Regions from separate parts of the Exiguobacterium sp. s160 genome, predicted to be linked through region 1. Evidence: riboswitches for the same ligand, from Rfam matches in the RefSeq annotation. Region 1 holds a riboswitch; each other region holds the start of a gene.

What was found. A riboswitch is a leader RNA that binds a small molecule or an ion and turns the genes downstream of it on or off. The one in region 1 is predicted to bind S-adenosylmethionine.
Region 2: linked by a shared signal. The riboswitch ahead of KNO86_RS04760 (methionine ABC transporter ATP-binding protein) and the one ahead of KNO86_RS02205 (aminotransferase class I/II-fold pyridoxal phosphate-dependent enzyme) in region 1 are both predicted to bind S-adenosylmethionine.
Region 3: linked by a shared signal. The riboswitch ahead of metK (methionine adenosyltransferase) and the one ahead of KNO86_RS02205 (aminotransferase class I/II-fold pyridoxal phosphate-dependent enzyme) in region 1 are both predicted to bind S-adenosylmethionine.
Region 4: linked by a shared signal. The riboswitch ahead of KNO86_RS10440 (Na+/H+ antiporter NhaC family protein) and the one ahead of KNO86_RS02205 (aminotransferase class I/II-fold pyridoxal phosphate-dependent enzyme) in region 1 are both predicted to bind S-adenosylmethionine.

Annotation. Positions count from the first base shown of each region.
Region 1 is NZ_JACSKK010000001.1:428,270-431,871, forward strand. It holds gene KNO86_RS02200 (iron-containing alcohol dehydrogenase) at 1-319, opposite strand, end outside; gene KNO86_RS02205 (aminotransferase class I/II-fold pyridoxal phosphate-dependent enzyme) at 377-1,552, opposite strand; SAM riboswitch class I at 1,631-1,730, opposite strand; gene KNO86_RS02210 (AI-2E family transporter) at 1,889-2,989, shown strand; gene KNO86_RS02215 (MDR family MFS transporter) at 3,259-3,602, shown strand, end outside.
Region 2 is NZ_JACSKK010000001.1:923,171-926,772, reverse strand. It holds gene KNO86_RS04770 (PTS sugar transporter subunit IIC) at 1-863, opposite strand, end outside; gene KNO86_RS04765 (thioredoxin family protein) at 1,044-1,301, shown strand; SAM riboswitch class I at 1,752-1,858, shown strand; gene KNO86_RS04760 (methionine ABC transporter ATP-binding protein) at 1,936-2,964, shown strand; gene KNO86_RS04755 (methionine ABC transporter permease) at 2,954-3,602, shown strand, end outside.
Region 3 is NZ_JACSKK010000001.1:858,081-861,682, reverse strand. It holds gene pckA (phosphoenolpyruvate carboxykinase (ATP)) at 1-827, opposite strand, end outside; SAM riboswitch class I at 1,150-1,269, shown strand; gene metK (methionine adenosyltransferase) at 1,402-2,610, shown strand; gene KNO86_RS04440 (hypothetical protein) at 2,654-3,175, opposite strand; gene KNO86_RS04435 (GNAT family N-acetyltransferase) at 3,340-3,602, shown strand, end outside.
Region 4 is NZ_JACSKK010000004.1:162,850-166,451, forward strand. It holds gene KNO86_RS10435 (TVP38/TMEM64 family protein) at 1-438, shown strand, start outside; gene KNO86_RS10440 (Na+/H+ antiporter NhaC family protein) at 457-1,740, opposite strand; SAM riboswitch class I at 1,810-1,904, opposite strand; gene KNO86_RS10445 (GGDEF domain-containing protein) at 2,003-3,602, opposite strand, start outside.

The DNA.
Region 1 (3,602 bases):
CATAGCGAGTGTAAGACCCTTCCTCAGTGTAGATGACGCTGAGTGGTGTGAAAGCGGCACAGTTTGACACGAGGGTCGGGACGACAATGAGCGGGACCGACTGGGTGAATGCAATCCGCTTCGCCGTATCGATCAATTTACCTCCGCCGACGGCAATCCATACGTCGGGTCGATAGGCATTCAAACGATTTATTTCTTCGTCTGAACATTCACCGTAAAATCGTACACTCGGAATTTCTGCTAGACAAGGGGATACGCGTACCGCTTCACCGTATCCGTTCAATCCTCTTAAAATGAGTGCCTCCCGATTCCCGATCACCGTATGAAGGTCCTCGAGCGCATCATGCGAATGGTCATTCGAGCACGGCCTGACGAATCACAAATGTACCTCCTCATAGGCTACAAACAGTCTCTCAATCCGTTCCACCGCTTCATCAATCTTCTGTTCAGACGATACGAGACCGAAACGGATGTGGTGCTCTCCCTCTGTTCCAAAGAAGTAGCCTGGTGTGACGGCGACCCCTGCCTCGTGGAGTAACTTTGTCGAGAACGATTTTGCATCCCCCTCAGGCACTTTCGCCCATACAAAGAAGGAACCCTTCGGTGCCTCAATCTCCCACCCCGCCCGGCGTAACCCAGTAATCAATCGGTTTCGTCTTGTTTCGTAACGTGAGGCTAGGTCATCACGTAAGTCACGTGGGGATTCTAACGCCACGATTGCTGCCTCTTGAATGGCTGAGAAGACAGACACATGGACGTGATCTTGATATGTATTGATGGCTTCGATGATATCGGAGTTCCCAACAGCAAAGGCGACTCGCCACCCCGACATATTGAACGCCTTCGACATCGTGTATACTTCAATCCCAATTTCCTTCGCACCATCTGCCTGAAGGAAGCTCGGGGGAACATAACCGTCGAACCCAATGCTTCCATAAGCAAAATCATGGACGACCATCACATCATGCTTCTTCGCAAACGCGACGGTCTCTTCAAAGAATGCCGGCGTCGCGACAGCCCCAGTCGGATTGCTCGGGTAGTTCAAATACATGAGCTTTGCGTGTGCCGGGTCGAGTGTTGAATAGTCAGGAAGAAAGCCGTGTTCCTCTTTTAACGTCAAATCGATGATTTCCGCACCAGCCAGACGCGCCCCCGAGATGTAATCCGGGTAACCCGGGTTCGGGAGTAAAATCCCGTCTCCCGGTTCGAGAAGGCATTGTGGGAGTGTGATCAAACCTGATTTGCTACCGATCAAGATCGCGACTTCTCGTTCCGGGTCGAGTTCGACACCATATTCACGAGAGTAAAATGATGCGACCGCTTCTTTCAAGCGGGTCTGTCCACGAAATGGACCGTATTGGTGTGTCGCCGGGTCCGTGATGGCACGTTCGAGCGCCTCACAGATTGGAGCGGGCGTCGGTAAATCGGGTGTCCCTTGCCCGAGCCGGATGACGCTCTTCCCGCTTGCCTCTACCGCTGCGACCTCTTCTGCCAATCCGACGAAGTGTTGCGTCGGTAAGGATTTTAATAATTGTGAACGTCTGTCTGCCATGATTGTTCCTCCTGATACGAAAAAACACCCCTTTCTGAGGAAAGGGGTGCTCAATACAGACGTATGTAGTCAACCACCTTCCCATCTCTCAAGGTCACCTTGCTGGAATTAGCACAGTATTTTGCAATCTGTTGCTGAAGCTTCATCGGGCCAGTCCCTCCGCTTCTCTTGATAGAAAGTGTTATTCGCTATGTATTTTTTGTATGTCCCTAAGTTAACCAGACATTTCCAACGGTGTCAAACATTTTTTTCAAAGTGAACATCTATTGAATCCTTTTCAAAAAACATTCATAGTAAAAGAGTAGAAAAATTATATTTGTATGAGGGGATAGAGCATTGGAGCTTAATCGTCAACTTATTTGGAAACTCAGTGTGATCGGTCTGATTTTACTCGTCTTATGGCGGGTCATCAGTGAACCGGATACCATCTCACGTGTTTTGCAGTACACGTTTCAGTTACTGACCCCAATCATCATGGGGATTGCCATTGCTTTATTACTTAACACCGTACTCTCTTATATTGAAGAACGGTTCCATTTGAAGCGATATCAAGGTCTGCTCATCGTCTATATCACGTTTATCGGGATTTTAGCGATCTCGGTCGTCACGTTGTTCCCGCGGATCTACTCGAGTCTTTCATCACTCATCGAGGAGTTACCCGTCTACATCCGTCAAATCGATGCGTTTTTAGGTGATGTAAATAATTACTTGAAAGACTATAACGCGACGATCGCCCAGGCGATTGATTTTGCACGCTTCGAGGATCGTTATTCCGGATGGGTCGAGACGGCCGTCCTCTCTTCTGTCGGTTATGTCTCTAGTTTCACGATGACATTGATCAACTTCTTGATTGGGATTGTCATTTCCATCTATCTGTTAAAAGACAAAGAAGTCTTCGCTCGCATGTTCAAGCGCCTTCTCTACGCGCTCTTACCAGTGGGCACTGCGAAGACGACAATCGATATCTTTCAGGAGATGGATTACATTTTTAAACGATACATCATCGGTAAATCACTCGATTGTCTGATCATCGGTGTTCTCGCTGTCATCGGGCTCTTAATCATCGGGGCTCCATACGCGTTACTTCTTGGTGTCATCGTCGGGGTGCTCAATTTTATCCCTTACGTCGGTCCGCTGCTCGGGATGATCCCAGCGTTTATCATCACCTATTTCTATGATCCGTTCACCGCCGTATTGGTTCTCTTGTTCATCTTCTTGTTGCAGCAATTTGACGGGTTATGGCTCGGGCCGAAGATTTTGGGTGACAGCGTCGGAATCACTCCGTTTTGGGTCATCACATCGATTATCATCGGAGGAAGTCTATTCGGTCTCGTCGGCATGTTTGTGAGTGTTCCGATCACGGCGATGATTCAAGTGGTCTTGTCTAGACTGATTGATTATCGTTTGAATCGAAAAAATTTAAATGAATTACTCTAAATCCTCCCAATAATTTGTTGACACATTGATGAAATGTGTCATACAGTTGAAGAGAAGAATAACAATTAACAGAAAGGAGAGGTTCCCATGTCAGTAGTATCTTCGAAACCATTCATTCAAGTTCATACTGATTGGCAGGCACCTCTTCGATTGATTCATATCTAAGACGCCTGCCTAACTAGGCATGCATAAACAACGTGGGACGTCGTATGCCTTCATGCATATGACGTCCCTTTTGTGTCTAAAATTAAATAAAGCAGGTGACCTGTATGTTTCAATCACTCAAGCAACTCGACCGCAACATTTGGATACGTTTCTTAGGAGAAACGATCACGGGAATCATGATGTTCATGATTGCCCCATTCTTAGTCCTTTATTATAGTGACCAGTTAGACAGCTATCTTCAAGTCGGAATCATCATGGCGACGGGACCAATCATGGCGCTCCTCGGCTCGATGATTGGGGGACGGCTTGCTGATCTATACGGACGCAAACCAATCATGATGATCGCCATCGTTGGTGACGCGCTCGCCCTCATCGGTTTTGCGTTCGCCGATTCGTTTTGGCCGTTGCTCTTACTCAATGCCATGCTCGGCTTGACCAATTCATTGTT
Region 2 (3,602 bases), 490 kb from region 1:
CCTGCGCTGATTGGAGTTCCTTCGATTCTTAATATACCAGCGAGCGCAACGAGGATGGCCGCATTCGCCAAAATCGGAAGCATCATAATCGGGCGGCGGACGAAATTTGCCATTTGAATCTTCGGTGACCCGAGGAAGTGGGCGATCGATGTCCCGGTCGCGTTCGCCTGCCAACCTGCGATGGCGAGACCGAATCCAGCGGCAACGACGCCGAGGTTTGCCGCACCAGCCGCAACGCCTGATAGACTGATGGCCGTTGCAATCCCGACAGTCGAAATCGGCGAGACGATGATGAGCGAGAACGCCATCGCAATCAGGATGCCCATGAGAACCGGTTGAAGATCCGTCATCGTCATGATGAGGTATCCGATGTATGTCGTGATCTGTGAGATATACGTCAATAAGAAGGCACCGATGCCGCCTGCGACGACAATGACGGTCATCGGCATGACGATGACCGTATACGTCTTCAAGTGGGGAGCGAGCTTCATGACAAGAATCGTAGCGATTGCAGCGGTCACACCGGCTGTGATTACGTCACCGATTCCGGCCATCACGAACGCACCTTCATTAATTCGAACGGCGCCACTGCCGACATAGGTTGCGATGGCAATCGTTCCAGCCTCTAAAATCGATCGACCGAACTGCATCGCGACGGCAAGACCGATAATGGCCGGGAGGAGGCGCATCGCAATCGTCGTCGCATCCAATATGAATTGAAGAGACGGAAAATAAGGGAGTATAGCTTTCGTGAGTTCGCCGAGCAGCGCGCTCGGGATGAGGGCGATCAGAATCGCCATACTGAGACCGTTTAAGACGTTCATCGTAAATTGCTTTGTCGTACCTGTTGCTTGTTCCGTCATCATTCATTCACCTGTCCTTCTTCTTTGCTGTTATGTACAAAAGCGATAAAGTTAGAACCCATATTATTCCTATCAGACAGAAGAGTCAAGAGAATCATTGAAAAATTCTGAAATTTAACGAGAGCACGATTTTTGAACGGGACTCGAACGACTATTATAATGACAAGAGAGGTGAGAAAAATGATTACAGACGGATACTTATATATATACGCCCCAATGTGTGGTACATGCGCTGTCGCGGAGAAAATGTTGACGGTTGTCGAGGCGGTCGACCCTGAAATTCAGATTGAAAAGCGCGATGCGAACTATATCCCAAAAGAACTTGAAGCTTATCAGGTGATGAGCGTCCCAGCGCTGTTAAAGCTTGAAAATGGCGAGGTTCGGGATCGTCTTTACGCTTTTCAAAACGTTCAACACGTCCTCTCTTTCGTAAAGTGAGAGAGGAACATTAGAATAATCTGAAAATTTTAAATAATCAGTTGACACAGAAAGTTCACGAATGGTATATTCATTACAACATCTTACTTGAACACAAAATAGGACGCGATATTCCCGACATCAAGACGTTTTGGTGAAGCCGCTGCTACCTTTATACGAATACACGTCAGTCTTCCCTTCGATTGTCCCCCAAAAAAATCAAGCGAAGAAAGACGTTCCGTATAATCGCACGGTCCAAATCAAGATCGAGTGATGATTGGTGAATCTCCCCCATATAAGGATGTAAATCTTGAACGGGCAAAAGATTTTCATCTATGGGCTGTCCTTCCGTGACTCAAGGTGCTACGTTCTGTGTCGTCCTCGGACGGCACCTTTTTTTGATTTTTTTGAAAAAATGATTTGACAGCAGAAAAAGCTGTCGCTATGATAAAGCTAATCGAATACACAACACTCTTATCAAGAGAGGCTGAGGGACTGGCCCTATGACGCCCAGCAACCGCGGAGCAATCCGAAATGGTGCTAATTCCAGCAAGGTGAGAAACCTTGAGAGATGAGAGCAATCGTTGTCCGTACGATAAAGTGCGCACGTTTGCTCAAACGTGCGCGCTTTTTTTGTTGTCAGGAGGGAAATGTATTGATTCAATTACGAAACGTCGCCAAATGGTTCGATACGAAGAATGGTCGTGTCCAGGCGGTGGATGATGTATCACTAACGATTGATCGCGGTGAAATTTTTGGAATAATCGGATATTCGGGGGCGGGGAAGTCGACGCTCATCCGATTGCTCAACCGTCTCGAATCACCGTCTAGCGGTGAAATCGAGGTCGCCGGGAGTGAGCTCACGAAGCTCAGCCCGAAAGAATTACGAGGGGTTCGAAAGAACGTCTCGATGGTCTTCCAGCACTTTAACCTTCTGTGGTCGCGCACGGTCGCAGAAAACATCAGCTTCCCACTCGAATTGATCGGGGTACCGGCAAGTGAGCGGAAGCGTCGGGTTCAGGAACTCGTCGAGCTCGTCGGATTATCAGGTCGTGAAGACAGCTATCCGTCACAATTATCCGGCGGTCAAAAACAGCGAGTCGGGATTGCCCGCGCGCTCGCTACCAATCCAGAGGTGCTCCTCTGTGACGAAGCGACAAGCGCGCTCGACCCGAAGACGACGGATTCGATTCTTGAACTGCTCGTCAGCATCAATAAGAAGCTCGGATTGACAATCGTCCTCATCACGCATGAGATGCACGTCATCCAAAAGATTTGTCATCGCGTCGCCGTGATGGAGGCAGGGAAAGTCGTTGAGACAGGTCAAGTCTCTGACGTGTTCCAACATCCGGAGCAGCCAATCACGAAAGAATTCGTGAAACAAATCGGGGCAGTCGACGATCTATCGCTCACGTTCGAACATTTGAAAGCACGCTATCCGAGTGGGCAAATCGTCAAATTGAAATTCTTGAACGAAACGGCAGAACAACCGATTTTGTCTGACGTCCTTAAGACGCACGACATCGGATTCAACATCATCGGCGGGAACGTGACCCAGTCACAAGTCGGTGCGCTCGGCACGCTATTCATCCAATTGATTGGGGAAGCACGAGAAATCGAACGCGCCATCGCGTCGATTCGTTCGCAATCAGTAGAAGTGGAGGTGGAAAGCGATGTTTCCTAACGTAGACTGGCAAATCATGATGGAACAGACATGGGAGACGTTGTACATGACGCTCGTCGCGGGTGTCGCGACGTTTGTGATTGGACTCGCTTTAGGTTTGATTCTTTATATTACAAACGAATCGCTATTATTGAAGAATCGTCCAATTTACGTCTTCGTCAGCGCGATCGTCAACGTGTTCCGTTCGATCCCGTTCATCATCTTAATCATCTTACTCATCCCGTTCACGTTGTTCCTGCTCGGTACGATGCTCGGTTCGACGGCGGCGCTTCCGGCACTCATCATCGGAGCTGCACCGTTCTACGCCCGTATGGTCGAACTTGCCCTTCGTGAAGTCGACCGCGGCGTCATCGAGGCAGCGGAATCGATGGGCGCGACGAAATGGCAAATCATTTATAAAGTCTTGATTCCGGAAGCGCTTCCGGCAATCGTTTCAGGACTCACGGTGACCATCGTTGCAATCGTCGGTTATACGGCGATGGCCGGTGTCGTCGGAGGCGGCGGACTCGGGAACTTGGCCTTCTTGGAAGGTTTCCAACGCTCACAAAACGACGTCACGTTCGTGGCGACGGTGCTCATCTTGATCATCGTGTTCGTCATCCAGTTCATCGGTGACCGACTCGTCACAAAAATTGATA
Region 3 (3,602 bases), 430 kb from region 1:
TCACGCGACAAGTTGATCGTCTTCGCGTAGCAACCGCCTTCGATGTTGAAGACCCCATCCGGTGACCATCCGTGCTCATCGTCTCCGATTAAGTGGCGCTGTGGATCAGCTGAAAGTGTCGTCTTCCCAGTTCCCGACAACCCGAAGAAGAGTGCCGTTTCGTTTGCATCGTTGACGTTTGCCGAACAATGCATCGATAAGACGTTTTGCTCAGGTAACAAGAAGTTCATGACGGAGAAAATTGATTTTTTAATTTCGCCACCGTATTCTGTTCCCCCGATCAGAATCGTGCGCTTGGCGAATGAAACGAGAATGAACGTCTCTGAATTCGTACCATCTACTGCAGGATCTGCTTTATAACTCGGTGCATAGATCACAGTGAACGGGTCGAACGCACCTTTCGTTGGCCATTCGCGTAAAAACAGCTGTTTTGCGAACAGACTATGCCATGCATATTCCGTAATGGCACGGACCGGTAACGTGTAGTGCTCATCGGCACCAGCAGACGCTTCGAGGTAATAAAGTTTGTCTTTCTTTTCTAAATGGTTCAGTACTTTGTCGAGAAGTGCTGAAAACTTCTCTTCCGCGATCGGTTGGTTCACTTTTCCCCAATCGACAAGGTTGTTGCTGACTTCATCTTGGACGACGAATTTGTCTTTCGGTGACCGTCCGGTAAAAGCACCGGTGCTGACAGATAAAGCCCCGTCTTTTGTCAGTACACCTTCCCCATTTTGGATGGCTTCTTCCACCAGTTCTGGAACCGTCAAGTTCCGTTTCATGTCGGCACCATTAATTAATTCTTCGATTTTCAGGAGCGTTGTCGCCATCCTGAATCCCACCTTTCCCCTAAATAGATGTGGATGAAATCCGCATACTTCCGCGATTACGATTAATCAGTATGACATTTTTAATTATATGTGACACACTAATTAAACACAAGCGTTTCTTCTCTTTAAGTAAGCGCTTTCTTACAAAGACAGTTTATCACATTCTCTTATCACAAGGTGTTAAAAAACAGAAACGAATTAAAAAAATGTTTGTCGATTCACAAACAGAAATGTTTTGCAAGTCGGTGAAAACTTTTACGAATTCGTCCGATTCCCTTGACATAATCGAGTGTCATTTATATGATGGTTTTCGTAACGGATACTCTTATTCTGAGCGGTGGAGGGAACAAGGCCCTACGAAGCCCAGCAACCGTCCGACATGAAGTCTTGTGCGGAAAAGGTGCTATCCTGAAGCGAAGCCATTAGCTTCGAACGATAAGAGGGTAAGGAAGAACGATTCAACCTTTCCCCATGTATGTCATCGGGGGAGGTTTTTTTCATTACCGTCCCAAAGCAACGCGTAAGGGGAACGAGTACCGTCCACATATCACCCTTATTATAGGAGGTTTTTTGAATGTCAAAATTGAACCGTCGACTTTTTACTTCAGAGTCGGTTACTGAAGGACATCCAGATAAAATTTGTGATCAGATCTCTGACTCGATTTTGGATGCCATTTTAGCGGAAGACCCGAATGCCCGTGTTGCGGCAGAAACGTCTGTCACAACAGGTCTTGTACTCGTAGCTGGTGAAATCACAACGTCAACTTACGTGGATATCCCGAAAGTTGTCCGTGAAACAGTCCGTGAAATCGGATACACACGCGCGAAATATGGTTTCGATGCGGAAACATGTGCCGTCTTGACGTCGATTGACGAGCAATCAGTAGACATCGCGCAAGGTGTCGACCAAGCTCTTGAAGCACGTGAAGGTCAGATGACTGAAGAGGAACTTGATGCAATCGGTGCAGGTGACCAAGGTCTCATGTTCGGATATGCGACAAACGAGACTCCAGAACTCATGCCGCTTCCAATCTCATTGGCGCACAAATTGTCACGTCGTCTTGCAGAAGTTCGTAAGAACGGTACGCTTGCTTACCTTCGTCCGGATGGAAAGACGCAAGTAACGGTTGAGTACGATGAGGACAACAACCCTGTTCGCATCGATACAATCGTCATCTCGACACAACATGCAGAAGAGATCACACTCGAGCAAATTCAAGAAGACTTGAAAAAGTATGTCATCGAAGCAGTCATCCCAGCTGAACTCATCGATGCTGAAACAAAATACTTCATCAACCCGACTGGTCGCTTCGTAATCGGTGGACCACAAGGAGATGCAGGTCTTACAGGACGTAAAATCATCGTCGATACGTACGGTGGATACGCTCGTCACGGCGGTGGCGCATTCTCTGGTAAAGATCCTACAAAAGTTGACCGTTCAGCAGCATACGCAGCTCGTTATGTAGCGAAAAACATCGTTGCAGCAGGACTTGCGGATAAAGCAGAAGTTCAACTCGCTTACGCGATTGGGGTAGCACATCCAGTATCAATCGCTGTCGACACGTTCGGCACTGGTAAATTGAGCGAAACAGAGCTCGTTGAACTCGTTCGTGAGAACTTCGACCTCCGTCCAGCAGGCATCATCAAGATGCTTGACCTTCGCCGTCCAATCTACAAGCAAACAGCAGCTTACGGTCACTTCGGTCGTACAGATATCGAACTCCCATGGGAGCAAACAGATAAAGCAGCAGTTCTTGAAGAAGGCGCGAAGCGTTTCGCGTAATCAACAAAAACGACCTTTCCACGGAAAGGTCGTTTTTTTAGGTTCAAGTCGTTGGTGGTGTCTGTTTATGATCATTCGATGACGAATCAGTTGAAGTGGTTTCTTGTCCAAGCGCGGTATCCTTCGCTTCGACGACTTTTTCACCGATGTCTTGTAAATCAGATTTGGCTTCTTGGGCCGTCTCGACGATTTTATTGACGTCTTCTTTGACTGTATCGACTTCTCCGACAACTTTTTCATATACGTTTTGAACGTCTGTTGAGACTTCCTGAATCTTGCCGGAAGCGGTCTTCACCTGTTCAATCACTTGAGATGCTTTCCCGGCTGGGTCTTGTTTGACTTCATTCACGATGCCACCGACCGAAGATTTTGCATTCGTAAGCGATTGTTTCGTCTGCTCCCGATTCGAGGAGCTAAGTAAGGCGAGGAGACCACCGACGAGGGCACCGAGTAGCATCCCGGTCACAACGCTGATTTTTGGACCCCCTGCATCCAATTGATCAAATTGACGGTTCGGATTCTCTGTTTGTTCGATTTTCGGGTCATGCTCTAATTTTGGTTCCATGTTGTTCCACTCCTTCATGTGATTGGCATTGCTAGTCTTATACCCTAGTCGATTGCGGACATAACGTTTTCTTATGAATCGTCACGAAAAAGAAACGAATGGCAGGATAAAAAAGTGACGATAGGGAATGATACAAATAGATTGGCCAAAAGGGGGAAGCTGTCATGAACATGAGGGAAGCAGTTCCAAAAGATGCAGCATTAATTCGAACGATTGCACTTGCGACGATTTCAGAGGATGATTTGAATCGTTTGAAAGCGATGGAGCGCGCCTATCGACAAGAAGAGATTGTTCGAGCGATCAGTTCGAGTGAAGAAGCACGAGAGCAATACTTTATCGTCGGCGAGTTCGAAGAAAATGTCATCGGTTTTTGTCATGCCATCGATCGCGGTGACATGTGGGAGATGCTTCGTCTTTATCTTCACCC
Region 4 (3,602 bases), on a different contig from region 1:
ATTGTCGTCTTCGTGGCGGTCCGATATGTGTTTCGTAAACCGATGACGCGCTGGCTCGAGAAACATAAAGCGGCGGTCTATTGGTTAGAACGAATCAACCATATGAGTCCGATTTCACTCGGGTTCTTGTATTCGCTCCCGTTCATCCCGGTCAGTTTGATCACCTATTTGCTGGCGCTCATTCAGATGCCGCTCCGTACGTTCATTTTGGCGGCGGGATTCGGGAAACTACTCGTCGTCGTCATTTTCTCGGTCATCGGGGATCAATGGGAAGAATTTATCCAAAGCCCGTTTCGCTTATCGATGCTCGGTCTGCTTTTGGTCGCATTGTGGGCCATCAGTCGAGGACTAGAAGAAGTGCTCAAACGACGCGCTTTCAAAAAACGCAACGAGCAATTGAAGCAAGAGATGATCACTAAACGACAAACACCCCTTTGAACAAGGGGTGTTTGTCGTTTAAGACTGCTTTTTAAAACGCGGGAAGTTGAATGCAATCGCAATTCCTCCACAAATAAAGAGGAGGAACGGATAAAACATGAACGGGACGAGGTCAGGCGAAGCGGTCTTCGTCAACTCTGCGGCGATGAGAAGTTGCGCTCCGTATGGGAGAATCCCTTGTACACCACATGAGAAGATATCGAGCACACTCGCTGATTTTTTCCGTTCGATGTCGTATTCGTCCGCAATGTTCGCGGCGAGTGGTCCGGCTACGAGAATGGAAATCGTATTGTTCGCGGTCGCTACGTTCGTCGCACTGACGAGACCCGCGATACTCCACTCGGCACCAGCACGTTTTTGAATCCGTGATGTCAACGCATCACGCAAATACGTGAGTCCGCCGTTGTGCGAAATAAGTCCGACGAGGCCGCCCATGAGTAACGTCAAGAACGAGATTTCGGCCATACCGACCATACCATCGGCGATAGCGGTCACAAATGCTGTGACGGATAAGCTTCCGTCGAGAAGACCGATGATTCCGGTTAGCGTGATCCCGCCCAACAGGACGAGAATGACGTTCAGTCCCGTTAACGCCAGTCCGATGACCGCGAGATACGGAATAAGTTTATACCATTCGAATGCAGCGACATCAACCGTCGATTCACCGTTCGACAAGACGGCGAGTAAAATCGTCGTGATGATGGCAGCTGGTAGCACGATCCAGAAGTTCGTTCGGAATTTATCGCGCATGTTCGTCCGTTGTGTCCTAACGGCAGCAATGGTCGTATCCGAAATGAATGAAAGGTTGTCTCCGAACATGGCTCCGCCGACAACTGCCGCGGCTGCGATGGCGACGTTCACACCACTTTCCTCATGAATACCGAGGGCAATCGGCGCAAGTGCCGCAATCGTTCCGGTCGATGTACCCATTGCCATTGAAATGAAAGCAGCAATGACGAATAGTCCACTTAAGAGAAGCGATGGGGGTAAAAGCGTCAACGCCGCGTTGACCGTCGCGTCGATGGCACCGATTGATTCAGCTACCGTTGAAAAGGCACCGGCCAGTAAGAAGATAAAAATCATAATGATGATTCCCGGATTTCCGGCACCTTGCGCGATGCGCTCGACGGTTTGAGTGGCACTTCCTTTTGTCATGAATGCCGCAACCATCAAGGCGATGATGGCCGCAACGAGTACCGGAAACTTATAGAAGTCTCCGTAATAGACACCCGCTCCGATGAAGAAGAGTAAGAAGACGAGTAACGGCAAGAGTGCCCATTTGTTTGCTGTTGGTTGTTCCAAAATAATCACCTCACTAAAAAATAAAAAGGACCTTTTTCTTGAGAAAAAGGTCCTTCGTGTGAAATACCCTTTTCATCTTTCGGACTATCGTCCGCTGGATTTGGCACAGGTTCCCCGCTGCCGAGACTTCATAGGGCCAGTCCCTCCGTCTCTCTCGATAAAAAGTTAAGTTATCCTATTATCAAACACGTTCCCTAACGTACCTGTTTCAAATCCCGTTGTCAACCTAAAAACTCCCCAATTCGATGTGAGAAAGGGGAGTTTACGTCGTTAAATTGTTGAAGTGCGCCACACGGTTACGTCCTGCATATTTTCCGCCAACATACAGGGCACGGTCCGCATTTCGAATCGTATCATCGAGACGCTTGTTCCCGAACGCTTCAATTGTGTCGACCCCGATGGAGGCGGTGACAGAAATCTCGTGGTGGTCAACATGAAACGGTTTCGCTTCGATTTGATGGCGAATCCGCTCCGTGATTTCAATCGCTTGGTGCATATCACAATGATTGAGCAATAAAATAAATTCTTCGCCACCATAACGTGCAGCAAAGTCGTCTGGACGGAGCACTTGACGGATTCGTCGTCCGAACTCTTGTAAGACATGGTCCCCGACCTGATGACCGTACGTATCGTTAATCTTTTTGAAAAAATCAATATCGAGCATGGCAACCGATATCGGATATACCGACATATCGGATATTTGTTGAATGCCATATTCATAAAATGCACGCGCATTAGCAAGAAGCGTTAAACTGTCCGTCCGACTCTCGGTATAGAGGCGGTCCCGTTCGTGACAACGGCTAATGGTTCGGTTGAACGATTTTAACAATTTGATGATTTCGTGCTGAATAATCTTTGGATAACCGTATACAGGTTCTCCCATCATAACAATCCAGGTGCGAATCTCTTCGATTTCCTCCGAACGAACAGAAACGAAGCTGTGGTAATCGTCGTGGAAAGCATCAGAAAGGGAAGTATCCCATTCAAAGCGCATTTCATAGTCGAGGACTTGCTCGATTGGCTGACTCATGTCAAGCAACGTAAAGACGATGGGTCGATCGATGGGCTGTCGCGTCTTTAAATCAAAGTACAGGGTGCGTTCAAATAATTTAAACTCGACATACCCTTCATCATAATGATTCAGCTGTTCGCATTGACTTAAAAATACTTCGATGGCTTGCGCCTCGCTCTGCGACAAGGAAACAGCCTCTTTCGCTTCATCGTATTGCTCAATCAAGGATTTGAATGCATCTTGCCGCTCTTTTTGAATAAGAAGCCGCTTGATGAAGAACGTCAACGCAGCGGCGATGCTACTGACGACGAGTAAGTTGGTCTCTCGGAAAAACGCTGCCGCTAAGATGAAAATCAAACTGACGACGTACGTATAGAAGGCAATCTTCATAAAGTCGCTCAATGCGATGTCGACGCGGAACCACCATCTCACCTGATACTTTTGAAACACCGTATTTAAGAAGATGGCAAGGAACAATCCAGCGAGCGGCACGAACGAATCTTGCGAATAAAAGTCGAGACCGGTCTCCCCACCAAGGGCGAGATAGACCGCTGCTGGGATGACAATTTCTAAGTAAGCTGTAATGGCATTCCACGGATACGTGAAGCGGAAACGACGGATGGCGACTTTCGGTTTCAAATTGGCGAATTGAAAGACGAACAATCCGATTTGGTTGACGATGAGTGCTGTTTCGAATCCAAAGAATAAAAATAAAATTAAGACGATACTTTCAGAAAATGTGAAGTACACACCTTTGACTTCGATCGAGTCGAGTTGAAAAATGATGACAAGCAATGAAATTAAAATAAACGACAACGGATCGATTGTTGGGGCGTGTAGGATATCCAAT